3 regions of the Mangrovibacillus cuniculi genome follow, and region 1 is predicted to be linked to each of the others. Evidence: riboswitches for the same ligand, from Rfam matches in the RefSeq annotation. Region 1 holds a riboswitch; each other region holds the start of a gene.
What was found. Region 1 has a riboswitch for cyclic di-GMP ahead of G8O30_RS15740 (methyl-accepting chemotaxis protein). Riboswitches for the same ligand answer to the same signal wherever they lie in the genome.
Positions count from the first base shown of each region.

Region 2: linked by a shared signal. The riboswitch ahead of G8O30_RS12105 (hypothetical protein) and the one ahead of G8O30_RS15740 (methyl-accepting chemotaxis protein) in region 1 are both predicted to bind cyclic di-GMP.
Region 3: linked by a shared signal. The riboswitch ahead of G8O30_RS03660 (GGDEF domain-containing protein) and the one ahead of G8O30_RS15740 (methyl-accepting chemotaxis protein) in region 1 are both predicted to bind cyclic di-GMP.

Region 1 covers NZ_CP049742.1:3,091,707-3,098,391, forward strand. The annotation lists gene G8O30_RS15735 (alanyl-tRNA editing protein) at 1-32, shown strand, start outside; gene G8O30_RS15740 (methyl-accepting chemotaxis protein) at 73-1,767, opposite strand; cyclic di-GMP riboswitch class I at 1,833-1,917, opposite strand; gene G8O30_RS15745 (hypothetical protein) at 2,321-3,475, shown strand; gene G8O30_RS15750 (S-Ena type endospore appendage) at 3,598-4,134, shown strand; gene G8O30_RS15755 (S-Ena type endospore appendage) at 4,329-5,060, shown strand; gene G8O30_RS15760 (TetR/AcrR family transcriptional regulator) at 5,434-5,997, shown strand; gene G8O30_RS15765 (DHA2 family efflux MFS transporter permease subunit) at 6,017-6,685, shown strand, end outside.
Region 2 covers NZ_CP049742.1:2,384,173-2,390,857, forward strand. The annotation lists gene G8O30_RS12075 (GNAT family N-acetyltransferase) at 1-81, shown strand, start outside; gene G8O30_RS12080 (NERD domain-containing protein) at 305-1,141, opposite strand; gene G8O30_RS12085 (hypothetical protein) at 2,279-2,458, shown strand; gene G8O30_RS12090 (hypothetical protein) at 2,659-3,102, shown strand; gene G8O30_RS12095 (DUF2750 domain-containing protein) at 3,161-3,532, shown strand; gene G8O30_RS12100 (hypothetical protein) at 3,974-4,720, shown strand; gene G8O30_RS12105 (hypothetical protein) at 4,883-5,170, opposite strand; cyclic di-GMP riboswitch class I at 5,275-5,359, opposite strand; partial or broken gene G8O30_RS16320 (hypothetical protein) at 5,497-5,547, shown strand; gene G8O30_RS12110 (Fic family protein) at 5,554-6,024, shown strand; gene G8O30_RS12115 (hypothetical protein) at 6,205-6,685, shown strand, end outside.
Region 3 covers NZ_CP049742.1:707,672-714,356, reverse strand. The annotation lists gene G8O30_RS03670 (class F sortase) at 1-447, shown strand, start outside; gene G8O30_RS03665 (NupC/NupG family nucleoside CNT transporter) at 794-2,014, shown strand; gene G8O30_RS03660 (GGDEF domain-containing protein) at 2,139-3,185, opposite strand; cyclic di-GMP riboswitch class I at 3,269-3,347, opposite strand; gene G8O30_RS03655 (GNAT family protein) at 3,759-4,244, shown strand; gene G8O30_RS03650 (phospholipase D-like domain-containing protein) at 4,241-5,470, opposite strand; gene G8O30_RS03645 (PCYCGC motif-containing (lipo)protein) at 5,646-6,122, shown strand; gene G8O30_RS03640 (calcium/sodium antiporter) at 6,320-6,685, opposite strand, start outside.

The sequences.
Region 1 (6,685 bases):
TGAAAATGTTTGTTGCTGAACTAGTAAAATAAGAAAAAGGACAAAGCGCCTACACGCTTTGTCCTTTTTCTCTTAAACTTTAAACTTCCCGATAACCCCTTGCAACTCTTCCGCCATCTGCGCAAGCGATTGTGCTGCCACATTGATTTCTTCCATGGAAGCTAACTGCTCTTCTGTCGAGGCTGCCACTTCCTCAGAGTTTGCTGTATTCGTTTGTGCTAGCTCAGAAATTTGCATAGCGGAGTTTGTTACGACATCGATGCTTGCAGAAATTTGCTGAACTGTTGAAGTAACTTGTTCGATTTGAGGTGTAATGTTTCGCGTACTGGATAAGATCTGTGCAAACTTAGCAGATGTCTGTTCTGACACCGTTACGCCTTCTTCTACGTTTTGCACCACTTGTCCCATGATCGAAACAGTACGCTCTGTATCTTGTTGAACCATGGTGATTAAGTCAGCGATATCCTTTGCGGAACGCTGGGACTGCTCTGCTAGTTTTCGAACTTCATCTGCCACTACGGCAAATCCTTTTCCATGTTCTCCAGCTCGAGCAGCTTCAATCGCTGCATTCAATGCCAATAAGTTCGTTTGATCTGCAATGCCTGTAATGACATCCAAAATGGAGCCGATTTCTTTCGAACGATTGCTTAAAGTAGTTATGACCTGATGTGTCTCACTAATAGTGGATTGAATAGACTTCATTTGTTCCATGGTGCTTTCCACAAACTTACTACCTTCTTCTGCTTCTAGAGAAGTCTCTCTAGAAAGCTCTGACACATTCGCTGAACTCTCGGATATGTACACAACTCCTTGCAACACTTCTTGTAGCGCAACGGAATTGTGCTCTAGTTTAGAAGTCGTCACCTCAGAGCCACCAGCAATCTCTTGGATAGCCGATGCGACGGTTTCCGTAGCTTTACTAGATTGTTCCACACTCGCATTTAATTGCTCAGCAGAAGCTGCCACTTGATTGGAGCTTAACGAAATAGACTCAATCATCTGCCTCAAATTAGCAGTCATTTTTTCAAAAGCTTCATTTAAATAGTAGATTTCATCCTTGCTCTTCATTCGCAGCGTTTCGACTTGTAAGTCACCAGACGCCACCAAGTCCGCATTACTCTTTAACTTTTGTATGGGTTTTGATATCACGGTAGAAATCACGACTCCGCAAACAATGGCAATAAGAGTAGCAACGACACTAATCATTAGTAACCAAAGACGAGCTTTATCACTGTTCGCTTGTGTTTCTGTAAAACGTGGTGTTAATACGTCATCTTGAATCCAGTTATACATCGCTAGCGTATTCTGATTTAATTCGGTGCTTATTGGGACAATCTCTTCAAGTCCTTCTTGGATGGCAGCGTCTTTATCCACCAATTTCTTATTCATCACTACGTTCGCTTTTGTGCGGAAAGCAACGTTTGCAGCGTTGATTGTATCCAACTGCTCCACTGTTTCAGGTAATGTCGCCAATTCTTTCCCTTGTGCAATTAGGATTTCTGTTTGTTTATTTGTTTCGTTTAATAGTTCACGAAATCGCTCGTTGTCGTCATAAAGCATAAATGCCCGATAATACCCGGTCTGGAGTGCTGTGTTGGTTTGAATGTTTTGAATAATGGAGCGTATTTCTGCAACGCGTTCTACTAAATAGTCATATTCCTCGTTACTAGACTTCATACTTGAATAAGATAAATACGAAGCTAGGCCAAAAATAAATGAGACGATGAGGAAACTACTAATTAACTTTTGTTTGATAGACACTTTCATTTCGTTCTCTCCTTTTTTAGTCAATAAAAAAACACCTATAGCAATCTACAGGTGGTGCTGGCAACGTAAGCAACTGGCTGGCGTAGTTCGAAAACCGTAGCCCCTTTAGTTTTGCGTCCTTCCCTTTCAAAAAGTATGCCAATATCCACAATAACTAGTAAATGTTAACCGGTAAAATATTACCACAAGAGGAAGATATATAATATAATTTTGGTTTAAGTTTGAATAGTAAGTTTATAATGCGTTTTCAATTTATATAAGTGTGAAGCCGAAGGTCCCTGAAGTTCATGGTTTTTAGAGGATACAGCAGAGTGTTTTACCAAACGTTTTTCTATAAAATGTCCTTTAGATCACCAGTCCAGGATAACGAACAGAAAATGAATATGAATCTGGGCACGGGATACACACCCGTGCTCTTTATATGCCCTTCAAAGTGTTGGGTTTTTAAAAAATATATGTTCAAAAAGGACTAGTTTACTGTGCTTATAGGACAATTTGTCCATACGAAAAATAAGCTCGTACATATGCTAATCCTAGAAAGGCGGTGTATGTAATGAGTTATTCTAATAAAGAAAATTATGGATTATGTAAAGGGTGTTTTAAACAGCAACAATTTTGTACGTGTGATCATTCAGGTGACATTCATAGAAAGAAGCAGTCTTTTACAGAGCACAATGACCAGCACCAATCTATTGGAGAGCAAGACCAAAAGCAACAACAAGAGCAAGGAGCACTAGAACAAGAACAAGGCCCACAGATACAAGGACAAAATCAAGAAGGTCAAAGGCAAGGTCCTCAGTCACAAGAGCAACAGCAAGGTCCTCAAAGTCAAGGTCCTCAAAATCAGGGACCTCAATTGCAACGTCAACGCCATGGTGACCAATCGCAAGCTCCTCAGTTGCAACGTCAACGACACGGAGACCAAACCATGACAAATGATCAAACGATTGAAACTCCAATAGATATTGATGGTGTTACGGTTGATGTGAAGTGCGGAGATTGTAAACCCACTATCATTTTTAAGGACGAGTTCTACGACAAGAAAAAGAAACGTCATAAACATGGAGGGGAAGATGTGGACAAGTGTAAATGCAAGCATTGTCGTAATGAGTGTAAAGATTGTTGTGTAAAAGACTTAAACGACTTACTAAAGAAAGTCAAAAACTTTCAAGCTGATCCAGATATTGCAGCAGCAGACAAAGCCATTCAGATTTATTTTAGTACAACAAGTGGCTTTCCAACCAATCCAACTACCGGTGGACAAGTTATTACAGAACTAGTAGAGTGTTCTACCTTACGTTATAAGCTCGCAACACAAGCCTCAGCAGTTCCCAACACAGTTGTACAACTATGTGATGTTGCAGGTATTTCGGCTACTCCAGCAACAACTCAAATATACCAATTCTTATTACAGCAAGCATTAGCTGAAGAGGAAGAAATAGATAAGTGTGGCTGTAAAAAGAAAAAAACATGTAAGTGTCCAGCTTGTGCTAGTGGGATAGGTAAAGAGCTTGAGAGTACTATAAATTTTGGTATAGAAATTCAGCTTTATTTAAAAGGTCAAACAACCGCTTTAACTCCTGTGTATGTCCTAAGCGTGAAAGATGGCATTGCTTATTTCACGAACAGTGAAACAAACCCTACTACTATCTATGTCTTTTCATTATGTGCAATCAGTGGGTATTTAGTAGCTTCTCAGACAATTTGAGAAACCACTTAGATAATCAGATTTATAGTAAATTAGACAAATGTATCAATACATGTGCCTGTACACATAAATTAATTTAGTCATATAGTGTTAGGGAATTCGACAATCAAGGAGGACAATATATGAACATTTATCAAAACGAGGGCGAACACTGCGGTTGTAAGGACCATTGTTCATGCAAGAAAAAAAATCACCATCATTATGGGTATGAGTTAGTAAAAAAAGATTTCTTTGATGAAAGTTGTCCAGATAAAGTAAAAGGATATAATTTGTGTAAAAAAAGAAATGAATTACGATGCTTTAAACAGTGTCAGCCTATATCCCAGCCATGTGGTACGGAAGAAACTGCAGAAAGTTTTAACTACTTCAGCAATAGAACCAACTATGATTTTAGTGGATTAATTGTTGTAACAAACACAGGTAATGCTGCAACTGGTTGTACAATTGAAGTGCAAGTTATTGATAGATTAAGTGCAAACGGCGGTGGTACAGCAAATATTGAAGTTAGTCCAGAAGCTTCTGTACCTATTTTTGTTGAAGGATTGGTTAGTTTAGATATTCGATGTATTAGCAGTGCTACTACAACTCCAATCCCTGCAACTTGTAGTGGAGAAATTCTCTTTGACTTAGAATACTGTGCTACAAAGTTATGTCGATAGAAAAGAATAGTTAATCTAGTTATGATGAAAAAGTCGCTGCTCTATTTAGAACAGTGACTTATTTTAATTTAAGGAGATATGCATACTATACATACACCCAAAATAGACATTTACCCTAGTACATTTGCCCTCTCCCCACAACCCATTTTTCATATGATGATGTTAGGTATGTAGGTATAGGAGGATGCTTGTACATGAATATAAAGAAAAAAGATTGTGGATGTAAGGGGGAAGAGCGCTGTGAGAAATGTAGAAAAGGCGCAACTCACTCTAATGTTTATATGAAGGAAAACAATTATTTTGGTATGGATAAATATGCCTTTAAGCTTCATGACAAAGATCATTGTATACACCCTAAACCATGTGGGTGCCACCATAATGATTGTGAATGTGATCATCATAAGAAACATCATTGTGATAAGTGTAAGAAAGATGACTGCTGTGAATGTCATGAGTGTTGTGAAGAGCCGATCATTATTTATGACTGCGATGAGAAAGAATGTCGTAAGTGTCATAAAAAAGAGGTGAAAGGCCTGAATTTATGCCGCAAGAAAGTAGATTTTAAATGCTTTAAGCATTGTAGTCCGATTTCACAACCTTGTGATTGTATTTACTACAATCAATTTACAAGTAGAGCGAATTTAGAGTTTAGTGGCTTGGTTGTTGTAAAGAATACAGGGAATACTTCAAATGGTTGTTCCATGAAGGTATGCGTTAGTGATCGTGCTGGTACAGCTGTAGTAGCAACCGTGAATCCAGGTTCTTCTGTTCCTGTTTTTGTGGAAGGACTTACATCTTTAGAGATTGCTTGCTTTCAACCAAAAGATGATGTACCTTGTTCGGTTCTTTGTGTGGGAGAGATAATATTTGATTTAGAATATTGTACGATTAAGTATGTGAAAGATGACTGTGAAGAATTTTGTTAGTATTCATAGTTAAATTGTAGTTTAGTAGACTCCTTTTTAAGTAAGAGGAGTCTCTTTGACTTTTCTCCATCATTCTAGCGGAAATTTCCTATTTTCACAAAACTTTCTTAACGAAATGCGAAAGGTCATTCGAGCGTAAACACTAGCCAAATTATTACTTAAAAAGATGGTAACAAAGAAGATATCCCTATTTAAGTATGCGCAGTGGTAATGTACATACAAAATGAAAAGGAACATTTTAGAATCTATTCATTAGAGTTCTTTGTACCATTCAATCATATCAAATCCCAACTAATATTCTTTGACAAGACAACGCTTACACATTTATTATCTAGACTGGTCGGTACAATTTTTAGGAGGGCGTGTGTTATCTATGTCAAAAACCAACACAAAGGAACAAATACTTAGTGCAGCATCAAGGCTTTTTCAGCGTCAAGGCTATCACGGCACAGGTATTAGCCAGATTATCGAAGAGAGCCAGACGCCGAAAGGTTCTATTTATTATCATTTTCCGAATGGAAAAGAGCAGATTGCTTTAGAGTCGATTCATCGGATGAAAGAGATGGTATTACAACATGCGAAAGAAATGCTCGGCACCGGAAACACAGCGGATGAAGCATTCACTCGTTATTTCCAAAGTGTTGCCGATTATTTTGATCACACCGAAGAATTAGAAGGGTTCAACATGGGGCTACTTGCCTCAGAGACATCCTCCTCGAACGAAACGCTTTGCACAGCTTGTCTTCAAACTTTTCAGGAGTGGCAACTACTGTTCACGGAAACACTAGTGAAATTAGGATATGAAGATACGGAAGCAAAAGAGTTTAGCGTATCCATTAATGCACTCATGGAAGGAGCTTGCATGTTAGCCATTACGCAAAAAGACGGTACACCAATTCGAACGGTAAGTAAGCACTTATCGCTACTATTTAAGTAAGAAACAGGAGGGAATTAACATGCAGATGGATCAAACGATGCCAGCTTCAAAATCAATGGCTACAGACATAAAGGCAGTACCTGTCATTATCGCATTTGTTGTAGCAGGTTTTATCGGATTATTCAGTGAAACAGCATTAAATATGGCATTAAATAGTCTCATTGTTACACTTGGCATTACGGAAACAACAGCACACTGGTTAACAACAGGGTACCTTTTAACCCTCGGGATTCTAGTTCCTGTATCAGGATTAATTCTACAATGGTTTACGACTAGACAGCTGTTTGTCGCATCACTAATTTTCTCTATCATCGGAACGTTTGTCGCAGCTATTGCTTCCACGTTCGCCATATTAATGGTAGCTCGTGTCATTCAAGCGATAGGTACAGCGCTTTTACTTCCTTTAATGTTTAATACGATTCTCTTAATCATTCCTCCATACAAACGTGGACGAGTGATGGGGATTATCGGTCTAGTCATTATGTTTGCTCCTGCAGTAGGACCAACACTTTCTGGTATCATCCTAGCAAACTTGACGTGGAACTGGATCTTCTGGATTTCCCTACCGCTATTAGTTGGAGCACTACTATTTGGTCTAATCTACATGCAAAATGTCTCTACACCAACGAAGCCGAAAATTGATATTTTCTCTTTAATTCTTTCTACGATTGGATTCGGTGGTATTGTG
Region 2 (6,685 bases), 710 kb from region 1:
AGACACTTTGCTCATCCTAAAGTGGACACAGATAGCCCTTTACAAAAGCATGTTTTGTACCGTATTGGCAAGATCGAATAGATAGAGTATGGAAAGAGAGCCATCCGTTTTCTGTGATGGATGGCTACTTTTCCTAATTTTTTCATAACGCTTTACTGAGAAATGATGGGTACGAGTTATTACACGGTTCTAAAAAATTCCTTTTCTGATTTGCAGGGCTTTAAAATATGTAAGGAAGTCTACTTTTTGTAATTTGTTAGTAAAGGAAATTCGACAAATACCGGGAAGTGACAGGCAACCGTTGTTATGAAACTTGCTTAGTATACCTACATTTCGGGAAGTTGCTGCAACCGTAAAAAGAGCCGTACTTCCCTTTCTTCATAGTTAATCCGCCACCACACTTGGGACAGACATTTTGTTTAAAATCCTCTTTTTCTTTCCGAAGCTTTTCTTTACGGTTATTTTTTATATCTACTACATGCTTTTTCTTAACCTTTTTCTTCTGGTTCTTATCTGTAATGATTAAACCTTCAAGTATTCGATCAATTTCTTTTAACTCAGAAGCACTAATCCTTTGAACATTCCACTCCTTAATGACTTTTATTAATTTTGGAAATTGAATAACCCTAGCTGATGTAAAATCATCCTTGAACTTGAAAGTAGAGTTTTGAGAGAAGGCAATAATAGAATATATAAACTCAAAGTCTTCTTTAGCTATGTACTTTTTAATTGCTTGTATATGACTATAATTTTGCCAGATTGGATTAAACAACTTTTCTTTCCGTTTATAGATTGTCTGAGTCCAATATTTCTGATTTTCCTTCCCAAATATCCAACCTTGATAATGCTTCGTTTCAATTACAAATATTCCATACGGTGATGTAACTACATGATCAACTTGGGTAGTACCACCTACACCATTTGGCACATATAGATCGTGGTATATTTTATAATTCGTTCCTAGTTTACTTAGTGTTTTATTTACATACCACTCTCCTATCGCACCTTTAATAACTGAATACCTTAACTTCAACATTATGACTCCAGTTACAAGCAGGAGAGCAAATATGGTAGGGGCTAAGAAGAACAGGATAGGTAAAAGAACAATAATGGCTAGTATTATCATAATTTCTTTTTTCACGCTAAGCACTCTCTCCTAATTTAGAATTAAATTATACACTTCATAATATTACCATTAAACTAGTAGATTTTCATTTGGTGAATTTGTCACTGAAGAAAAAAAGAGCTGATCACCATTGATGGTAATAATTAAGAGTAACAAAATATGAGATTAATAGATTTCGAAATTGCTAAACTACAATTATTACTCCGTTTCGTTTACATAATACAGATATTGTTTAAAATTCTCCTTTTTCTAAGGAAAAGTTTAATCGTCCCTTCTTTAATGTAGGTGGACAGGACCTGTGTCTTTCCAAAAATACTGAAAATTTGAGGTTGCAACCATTTAAAATTTGGTTACTTGAATTACCCGTCCCTATGTCTCAAGTAACTAAGACCGTTTTCATCTAAACGTCTCCTAAACAAGCCCCGCCAAAAGGCAAGGCTTTGAAATTTGTAAGGAAGTCTACTTTTTGTAATTTGTCATGTAAGGTAGTTCTACAAATAACGGGAAGTGACAGGCACCCGTTCTTACTACTAAACCTGAAGGACAAGTCGGAATGTATGGCGTTTCTATAGAAACCACGTCATAACCAGTTAATACTGTTTAAGGATAAACTATCTAGTATTTAACATTGGAGAAAACGATGATTTTTCTACTTATTGCGACGCTTTTTACTCTCGGTTGTACCTATATCTGGTAACACGTTACAAACTTTTATATCATGATGTGACGTATTCATGCTGCAGATGGCCCCCCTGGTGATATAACGGAAGGGGAATTATTATTTATCTTACTAGCAAGTTCTCTTTCTCTTGCTTTGTTACTGTATGCTATTCTATTTATCTACCTTGTTATCCAAGACTTGATTCGTAAATCTACGGAGAAAACGTTATTGGAGAAAATAACGTTTATTTTGTTGCCACTTATCGTGTCTGTTTTCTTATATATGAAATTGCTTGGTGAAGTGAATAGAGGTGTGCTATAAGGAAGAGCTGCTAATTAGCAGGATAAAATATGATGGGAATTTTATGTGTCCACCTGCTCCCTAAGTAACTTTATTCTGTTCATTTTAAACTAGATGTATTACCCTTTAAGAAAAGAACAGGTGCTGTGGAAATAGATGAGGACCTGAATATACGAAAATGACTACCGCAAATGTCTAAAAGTACAAATACTAATAAAACTACCAAGGAAGAATTAGAAAGAGAAAATGAACTGCTTCGATTAGAAATTGCATACCTAAAAAAGATGAAAGCCTTTAAAATGGATCCGGAAGGGTTTCTCGAGAAGCACCAACAACGATATCAATCTAATTCAAAGAAACGTTGGGACTAAACGGATAAATAGAAAATCTCAGCATATAAGTTTTTCATTAATTCATTTTAAAACAATATTAATAGTTAATCGGGTTATTACCTAAAGTAAGACATGATAGTTGTTGCGGGTTTACTTTGTAAAAGTTGATTAGACGAGAGACCTGCCCTTTTGTCACCGTCTTAAAATAAATAAAAAATAGTTAGGATATTTTTAAATCCATGAAAAAATATAATAAAGTTATTGTAGGTATTGAAAAAGAGGATATTCAATGCTTTGCAAAAAGAGGCGATATTTTAGTTCAAGCATCTAATACTGATAAAATGAAAGGAAGATTACCTAAAGAACATCATTTTTTTGTTTCTATCGTAAATCGAAAGCCTTCACGATATGGTGTAGTAAAGGAAGTAGAAAATTCACTGACAGCTCTTGATTTAGCAAAACTAGATTATCAATCCAGAGGGCTTAACGAGGAAGAAATTAATTCTGAGATAGTAAATGTTTACGAAGAATATTTAGCGAAAATTAGTACATTTACAATAGATGTACCTGTAGCTACTACTTGGCTATATAAAAAAATTCCCAAAGAGAAAATATTAAGAGTTCATAAGATATTTTTCACTAACTTTTCAGATAGAGCAAAGAATGACTATTTTGGCTTTTAATTTGAGATGAAAAATCCAAATATATTATACATTTAAAATGAGAAAGGAAGAGGCTACTATGTCATTCGGTTTCACTATTGATTCTAAAAAACGTTATGATGCGTTTCTAAGAAAAGTAGTAGAAAACAAAAAAGTTTGGGGCTTAGAACACAACGGAATGTGGTGTGTATGCGAATCTACTGAATATGAAGATACACTAGTTATGCCATTTTGGTCTGATGAAGCATATGCTCGTCAGTGCAATATCAATGAGTGGTCCCATTATAAACCAACTCCAATACCATTAGAGATATTCTTAAGTAATTGGATATACGGAATGAACGAAGAGGGACACATGGTTGGAGTAAATTGGAACTCTAAGCTAATTGGAGTTGAAGTGGAACCATTTGATTTACTTGACGAGATAGAAAGGAGATTAGCCAACAACTAATTAGTTTTTGTTTTTACTAATGTACGATGATCCACCATCTCATCAGGAATGGCAACATCAATGGCTTTTTCTAAAGCATGTACTAACTAATACATACTCGTTTCTTTATAAGTAACTAAATAGTACTCAAACACACTAGCAGTTAAGTTCTCTAAAGCTACCACGTCCCTTCAGCAAGATCAACGACATTATCGGGAAGTTACAATTATCCGCTCTTATTGTTAGGTGAAGTTAAAAGTGGGGTGGTATAAGGAAGTCCTGCCCTTGGTAAGGCTTTAATATGTGACAAATAAGTGAGAATTGGGATTTGTCACTCTGTCTATTATTCCATTTTTTATAGAAATTTGTCTTTATGCATGTATCTAAAAATTAGTTCAAATAGTAAAATTACTTTATGGTTAAGGGGAATGATGCACTTGAGAATATATAGAGGTGAAAAGAATGGGAGATTTGCTATCAGGTAAAGAAAAAGATGACCAGATGGAGCCAGTCAATAGTCTATCCACAAAGGATACAATTTTAGGATGCCTTGCTACAGTCCTTATCGGGATATTTGGATTATCGGTCATTTTGTTGATATTTTGGGGACCTGGCTTATTTAAAGATCATATTATAAAGCCAGATGAAGCTATTTTTATATCTGGTCAATACAATCTATCACTGTTAGTTATGATATTTATCATCTTGTGGATATTTGCATGCATATATTGGGTTAGAGGTGTAAAAAGATTTCTTACATTCATGACTGTGCCTTTTACTGCTTATATATTACTCTTTTTCAATTATCATATAGGCGTACTTGAAGGTATACATAAAAACTCGTATTTCCAACTTACTTCTTCATTTGTGGAATGGGGAGAAATGGATGAAGTAGCTTTTATACCGGACTACACTACTGGGAGAAAGGAAACAACCTTTAATATTAAGTTAGTTTATATGGTAGATAAAAAATCTTACTGGGTTGATAGTGTTAACCTAGAAGACCTGTTAAGACTAAAGGAGTTGTTGGAACAACAAGGTGATGTCCCTGTTTTTATCTATCCTTTAGACAAAGGTGATCTTTCTAAGTTAGAAGATGTAAGAGAAGAAAATAATGAATACTATAAAAGGATATTGGATTTCATAGAAGTTAAGGATATAAGAAAATATCCAAAAGAACATATATTGGTGAACGAATCTTTTTATTAAGAACAACTAAAAATGTTAAAGACACAAACTATAACATTTTTAATATCCTCTAATGAAGACAGGGAGTGTGTTTTACGAAGATTAATATGTTAGTAAGAAATATCTCCTATAAATTATATCTAAAAATCTAGTAAAACATAACATGATACCTATCCCTGTCTCTCAATATGGAAGGCCTCCCTTTTGGAGAGCTTTGATATGGAAAATATTAGTGAGACGAGGGACCTGTCCCTCTGTCTCAATTTTTATTGCCCCGTATGTTCCTTTCACCGCTCCATCAATAAATTGGCCTGCATTATCCATAGCAACTACGGATGCTTTCTCAATACCGTCACCTACTTCAGTAAGCCACTTAGAATCAACCGTCTTTCCAACTAAATTTACTCCTCCACCAATGATGCTTCCTCCTACTGTTCCTACACCTTTACCGATTGAGCGAAATAATGACATGTTTTTTCCGCCTTTCTACTTCATCTCCGTTTTGGAGATTTCATGTACTGTTCTTATACAAAAAGCCCCTACTCTACATAGGGGCGCAGTTAATCAATCTATCTGATTGCAACTGGCTGGCATACCCGTACGGATTTAGCCCCTTTAGCTTTGCGTCTCACTTTTTCAAGTAATTTGCCTATTCAATTAGTGTATTTTTACCTATGTATATAGTATTACCCAAATAAAGTTATAACAAGAAATTTTTTGAAAATAAATAGGGTTAACTTCATATTTCTTAATGACACTATGATTTCTTTTGGAGTTTTGTAAACGCTAGAATAAAATTGACACTTTTTGCTCAGTTTGAATCTATTCATCCATTTCTAGATGGGAATGGAAGATTGGGTAGGATTCTAATTGCCCTCTATCTATTACAAACAAAAATAATTGAAACGCCTTTTTTCTTTTTAAGTGAAGAGTTAGAAAAAGAAAAGTTTAGATATTATAGTATGTTAAACGGGGTCAGAGGTATTGGAAAAAAAGAACCTGATTGGGCAAGTTGGATTACATTCTTCTTAGATACTGCGGAGAGAATGGCAAAACACCAATTTGCAAAACTAGATGAGGCAGAAAACTTATATGAAGGAGGGCTTCAGTCATTTGAACAGCCTTCTATTGCTAAAGTGTGGGGAGCCATGTTTGAAGTCCCAATAGCAACAGTACCTCAACTAGAAAAAATAACTGGATTAGCGCAGGGAACCATTAGAAAAAGTCTTTCCTATCTAGTAGAAAAGAACATGATCTTCACAGATGAGCGTATACGTCATAAACGTTACTATCATTATGATCTTATACGGATAATGACAGAATAGGACATCGGGGACAGGAACTGTGTCTTTCCAAAAATACAAAAAAAATCAAGGTTGTAACCTTTTAGAATATGTAAAAAATTGGTGAGACGAGGGACCTGTCCCTCTGTCTCAAAAAACTTGGATTACAACGGCGACGTTTTTTGTACGTTGGTTGATCCATTATCGGAGAAAGACCACTTATTGAAAAAGCTTGCTATTCTTCTTTCGTATCAAAATAGACATAGACATACAAAGTTCCTTATTTATGAGAGACTATTAACCATGCTTTCTCATACAGAAATCTGTCAGCTTAGTGGCATTAGCCCAAGTAAGTTAAAAGATTTCTATGATTTGATAAGCATGTCTAGCTCAGAATTAGATTACTATCGATACCTGGGAGTCGAACAGCTGATGTTAAAGCTGAAAAACAGAAAAGGATTAACGGTTCAGGAGACGAGGGTATTAACACAATTAATTCTCAATAAAGAAATAAGTGGTAAACAATTAGACGAATATTTTGTGCTAAGAAAGTATATCCCTCTCCATCATAATGACATAATTGCCACTAACCAAGTCTCTTATTTGGTTGACAGATCTATTATAAGAAATAATCATGTAGTTGCTGCGACGCTGTATTTTCAAAAGATGTATAGAGCTTCCCCTCCACCTTGGGATAAGCCAA
Region 3 (6,685 bases), 750 kb from region 1:
GGAATTGAACCAGCACGTATTGTCATACCTTCTTTGGATATTGATGCACCTATAACAGAACATGGATTAAACGAAAATGCAGAAATGACCGTTCCAGATAACGGTGAAGAAGTTGGATGGTTTGAACCTGGTAAAAAACCAGGGGAAAAGGGAAATTCTATCTTAGCAGCCCATGTAGATGATTATACTGGTCCAGCAGTCTTTTTCTATTTAAAGAATTTAAAACCAGGAGATATTGTAGAAGTATACGATGTAAATGATAACAAAAAAACGTTTGAAGTAGAAAAATTGGTTGCTTATGACCGAAATGAAGCTCCAATTGCTCAAATATTCGGTCCATCCCAAACTCCAAGATTAAATTTACTTACTTGTACAGGTATTTATGATCGCTCCATCCAAGAGCATGAAGAGAGATTAGTTGTCTATACAACTTTAATTGAAGGATAACGTAAGGTTGCTAAAACATAGGTTTTTGCAACCCTTTTTTTGGAAAGTGAGTTAAAAACTACTTAAAATTCCTACGTGATATCTTTTATCATTAAATAAGCATCTTCTCCCCTAACAATATCCATTATTTACAACTATCTAAAACGTAAATTTACCTAGTCTACTACATAAACCGCTTTCAATTAGACATACTAATTTTACGGAAACCGTTTCCAAAAAAGTTAAATTGTAATCTTGATGAAACATAATTAAATAAAATGTCGAAATATGTCTTGTTATTTAGGCGCTTTCATAGTAATCTTTAGACATCAGACGTCTAGTCATAGAAAAGAAAGGTGGACATCATATGAATATTCTTTGGGGATTAGCTGGTATTGCTGTTATTTTAGGAATTGGATTCTTATTTTCATCAGCAAAGTCAAAAATCAGCCTTCGTACAGTGTTTGGTGGTTTAGCATTACAGTTAATATTTGCTTTTCTAATCTTAGGTTGGGAACGCGGATTTAGCGGTTTAAAGAAATTCACTGAGTACGTAAATAATGTTATTGGTTACGCCAATGAAGGTGTAAACTTCCTATTCGGTGGACTTTACTCAGAGCAATCCGGAATTGCATTCGTTTTTGCTTTTAATGTTCTTCCAACGGTAATTTTCTTCTCTGCATTAATCTCTGTCCTTTATTATTTAAAAGTTATGCAAGTCATCATTAAATTCTTAGGTGGCGGATTATCGTTCCTATTAGGTACTCGTAAAGCAGAATCTATGTCAGCTGCTGCGAACATTTTTGTTGGACAAACGGAAGCTCCTCTTGTCGTGCGTCCTTATTTACCAAAGATGACTCAATCAGAACTTTTCGCTGTAATGACAGGGGGACTTGCATCAGTTGCTGGTTCCGTGTTAATTGGATACTCTTTACTAGGTGTTCCTCTTGAGTACCTGCTTGCTGCATCATTCATGGCTGCACCTGCTGGACTAATTATGGCAAAATTATTTGTTCCTGAAACATCTACTGAACCAGAACCAGCAGAATTTGAAATGGAAGTTGATTCTGAATCGACGAACGTTATCGACGCTGCTGCTCGCGGTGCAAGTGTTGGTCTTCAATTAGCTCTTAATATCGGAGCAATGTTACTTGCATTTATTGCAATCGTAGCACTTTTAAATGGTATTTTAGGTGGAATTGGTGGTTGGTTCGGCTTTGAAAACCTATCACTTGAATTAATCCTTGGTTATGTATTTGCTCCATTAGCTTTTGCTATTGGTGTACCTTGGTCAGAAGCTGTACAAGCTGGTAACTTTATTGGTCAAAAAATTGTTATCAATGAATTCGTTGCTTACTCTGCATTTGCTCCGCAAATTGGAGAATTATCAGCTAAGACTGTAGCAATAATCAGCTTCGCATTGTGTGGATTCGCAAACCTATCTTCTCTTGCAATCCTACTAGGAGGATTAGGAGAACTTGCTCCAAGTCGTCGTAAAGACATCGCTCGTATGGGTGTACGTGCAGTTATTGCCGGTGCACTTGCTTCTTTACTAAGTGCGGCAATCGCAGGAATGTTTATTGGATAATAAAAAGTCCCTTGAAGAGTCATTCTTCAAGGGCTTTTTTTGATTCACTACCATGAATTAAGGATGTCTTCTATTAAAGACACCCTTGTATTTTTACATTTATATTTCCAAGCATCCGAACAAATTAACTACCTTTTACCGTTACCTCATTATATAATACTGCTTGATTTTTACCCATATTCTTCGCTTTGTATAGAAGTTGATCTGCTCTATCTACGAGTTCAGTGGGTGTCATTGTTGTAGGACCTCGCTCTACCCCAAATGACATAGAAATGATAATATCTTTGGAGCAAACTTCTGTGTTTTGAATATATCGATACATATCTTTCATAAATACATCGATTTTAATATTACCATCTACTAGAAAAGCAAATTCTTCTCCACCGTATCTATAAGCTCGACATGCGTACCGCTTCATCAATTCTGAAAATGTAACTCCTAGCGATTTTAATAATTCGTCTCCAACTACATGGCCATATTGATCATTCGTTTGTTTAAAGTAATCAATATCACCTAAAACTAAATAAAATGGTTCTTTTTTATGGTTAAATTCTCTCAAATCTTCCTGGAACGTTCTATGGTTGTATAAATTGGTTAGATAATCTATTGCGAGTAATCCAATTGCTCTTTCTTTTTCTCCTAGATGATATCGTTCCCTAATTACAATTAACGAACCAAACAAACCAATAAGCCACATAAAGCAGATATTTAAGCAAAGTATAAAAAGTTCTGTATAACTATCTGTATCATTAAGTAGGTAAACAATAATGTAACCTAGCGAGATAGCAACTGAGCTGATAAAAGCTCCTTTCATCCTCCAATAGATAGTTGCATGCATAACTAAAAAATATGCAATTGGAAAAAGAAAGGTCATGACACCACCAGTTAAAAAGAAAAGCCAAAACATAGCAAGAAAATCAAAAACTACTCCAGCACCTGCTAACTTCTTAAACCAATGTTTGGGCAAGTCTTTCTTTTGTAACACTACTTGTGTAACTGTCATGTAAATAAACCCTAGTATTAAAAGATACGTAAATGATTCTCTAATAATCGGTAAGTTTTCATAAAAAACAGGTACATAAAACAAGAAAATTGCAATAACCAAAAAAATCCAACGAAGCATGGAAAATATAAATTCCGTCTTATGGTCTGATAAATAAATTTTATTCATATATACACGCCTTTACAGAACAACTAAGTACTTTGATAAAATGAAAAAACACCCCTCGAATTAGGATGCTCTAATAACTATATATGAGCAACCCGGCTACCACCTTTCGAAGGCCCGTGGCTTTGCGTCCCCATCTTTCGCATGGGTTTGCCAGTATGTCTTGACACTCTCCTACTATTAGTCTAATCGTTTATTCTACTATTGTCTACTAAAAACCAGTAAGCTTTTACAAATATTTTATTTTTTATTTAGACTATAGAACTATAAAATTGTAATTTTTACCTTAAACACTTTTTAACATCATAGTGGTTTGTACGCTATAGATCCTCTTTGTTGTCCGTATAAGTTAAGAGATCTTTATTCACTATGGTAAGTAGTTATCAAATTTACTTTGGTTAGTTGAGCCTTATTCTCTCCTCACCACTGATACAGCTTGCCTATAAGTGAGTAAACGTTGCTTATACATGAGTGGTATGTAAATTTTCAGAATACATCTACTTTCTTCTATCACCTTTACAGGATACTTCCCTCTTGTTAGCATAATCATGGTAACATTTCAAAGGAGGAGTCGAAATGACTACACTTGTTGAAAAAGAGAAGGAAGAACTAGAATTTCAGCTCTTTCGAATGCAGCAAAATATGGAACGATTAAAAGAAAAAAATAATATTAAAGGAATTGCACAAGATAAGCAAGATAATTGGGTAATTGTTTACACCAATGAAAATCAGCATCAATGTAACGTGATGATTCAAGATTGTCAAACACCTTATCGCGGTGCATGGGACTTCTTAATTCAAGCTACATTTACAGAAAGTGGTCACATGAAGATTGGCGATATTAAAGGACCTTCAAACAAAGGTTACGGATCAATTGCCATGGATGAATTAAAGCAGATTGCTCTTGAGCGAAATGTAAAAGGCATTAAAGGTGATTTAGCAGAAAGAGACTGGGATCACATCGATCGTTTAATTCATTTCTATGAAAAACACTCCTTTGACATCGAAGTTAATGAACAAAAGAGAGAAGGAGACATCTACTGGTCCCCTTCCCACTTTTAAAAATAATACTGTATGTCTTTAGGTGTTTTTCCAAGTACTTTTACCCACCAAGGCTTTTCAGTTAAATCCTGTTCCGTTATGCGAGTAGCAAATTGCTCATTGTTCAGATAAACCTCTCTGAAGCGTTGATTGATTTCCTGGCCGTATAATAAACAATTGGACTCATCGTTTAAATATAAACTTCTAGGGTCCCAATTGGCAGTTCCCACATCTACAAAATCATGATCTATAATCATGATCTTACTATGCAAAAAGCCTTTTGTATATTCTAGCCATGTAATATTTTTATTCATTAACTTTTCCATTCGATGATAACCCGGTGGTTGTGTAAACCATGCATCTGACGTTTTAGGTACCATTACTTTTATGTTTACTCCTCTTTTGGCCGCTTGTAACATTTCTGCGGCCAAAGCATCAGAGGGCATAAAATATGGAGTAGCAATCCAGATGTCCTCTTTTGCACCTTTTATCCAAGATACCATTTTCTGTTCTAGCTCTGCGCCAGTCGTAAAAAGAAATTGATAACTAGTTTCCTTATTACTTTCGAAGGAAACTGATTTCACTTTTGAATCTTTCCATTTCGTTTCTCCCCTATCTTCTTCCCAATCCATCTTAAATTGTTGTGCCATCTCTATGTTATTTCCTACTAAACGGACATGCGTATCAGTCCAGTGTCCGAGTTTTTTATCTTTTCCAATATATTCATTACCAACATTAAAACCACCTATATAACTAATTGACTGATCTATCGCTACTATTCTGCGATGATTACGATGTTGGATGGAATGAAAGATCGAGGATGAGTGAAGAGGCCTGCTCCACTTAAAGACAACTCCTTTTTCCTTTAACGTGCTAAGTGGTGCTAAGGACATTTCTCTTGATCCCATTAAATCTCCTGTGACTTTTACTTCCACTCCTCTTAATGCAGCTTCCTCTAATGCTTTTAACAATCTCTTTGTTTGTTCATCATAACGAATGATAAAGAACTGCATATACACTCGTTCCCTTGCCTTATGGATGTCATTAATAAGAGAACTGTACAATTCTTTCCCTTCTGAAATTATTTCAACTTCTCCATTTTGTAACGTAGTCATATGTATAGGGTGCCTTTTGTCGTATTCTATTGCTTCATGTTGAACTTGTTTGTTCATAACAAATATAGCGATAGATAAAAGGATGGATATGCCTGTAGAATAAACAATCCATTTTCTATATTTCTTTAACATAGCCTCACCCCTTCCCTATTATCATAACTTTAGGATAAACGCAGCCTGTAAAACTATTCATACTTCCATTGGTGGTATTTGCAAGTTTACATAGTCACCGTAAAGCATTTCAACTACATGAAAATTTAAAATTTATGGTAGGATAAATGTAATGAGTAAAAAAGGAGACTACAGCATGAAAATAGCTAAATGGACAAAGGCCTTACCTCTAGCAGTTTTACTAGTATTATCCGCGTGCTCTACCAATGAAGCTTCACCAGAACATACAAAAGAAAATCATGGTGACTTGATTGAGATGACAGAGAATCGTACTGTTTTACCAAGCTTTTTAGAGGAAGATCCTCCAGACATTAAACGTATTTATCTTGGAGTAGCTCAATATCAAGAGGAATTAGAACAGATGCCTTGTTATTGTGGATGTGGCGATAGTGTTGGGCATACTAGCGCCTACGATTGCTTTATTAAGAGTGACCATAAAAATAAGGAAGATATTGAATGGACGGATCATGCAACAAATTGTCCTGTTTGTTTAGATATCGCTGCATATACAATTATCGAAACAGAAAAAGGAACTCCTCTTGATGAAATTCGTAAAGTAGTAGAAGAGGAATACAAAGAAGGATACGCAGAGCCAACGAAAACGAATAGTTAATATGTAGAAAACACTATACTTTTTAAACAGAAGAAGCTGTGATATAAACCAGTAGTGACTGCACAGGGATTTACGCTGCAAAGGCATTAATTCTGCAGTATTTTATATCCAAATAGAACGCAAAAAGGTACATTCGTTTTTATAAATGTACCTTTTTTAGTTTTGTACAAGCCTATCTTTCTGGTGTAATAATCAGTTTAATTTCGAATGATAATGAAGATCATATAACCAATGTAAACCAATGCAAGAAAAAGTCCTTCCATTTTCCCCACTCGATAATTCGTTCTAGAGAATACGAGTAAAACAAAAGTCAGTATGATCATTAAGATCAAATCTACGAACAGTTTTCCTTCAAAAGCTAGTGGTGAAATGGTGGAAGCTGTTCCTAGTACAAAGAAAATGTTAAAGATGTTACTTCCTACAATGTTTCCAAGAGCAATGTCACTTTCTTTTTTCAACGCAGCCGTAATGGATGTAATTAATTCTGGTAACGACGTACCTACAGCTACAATGGTTAATCCTACTAATGTTTCCGTCATCCCAAAGGAGATGGCAATTTCTGT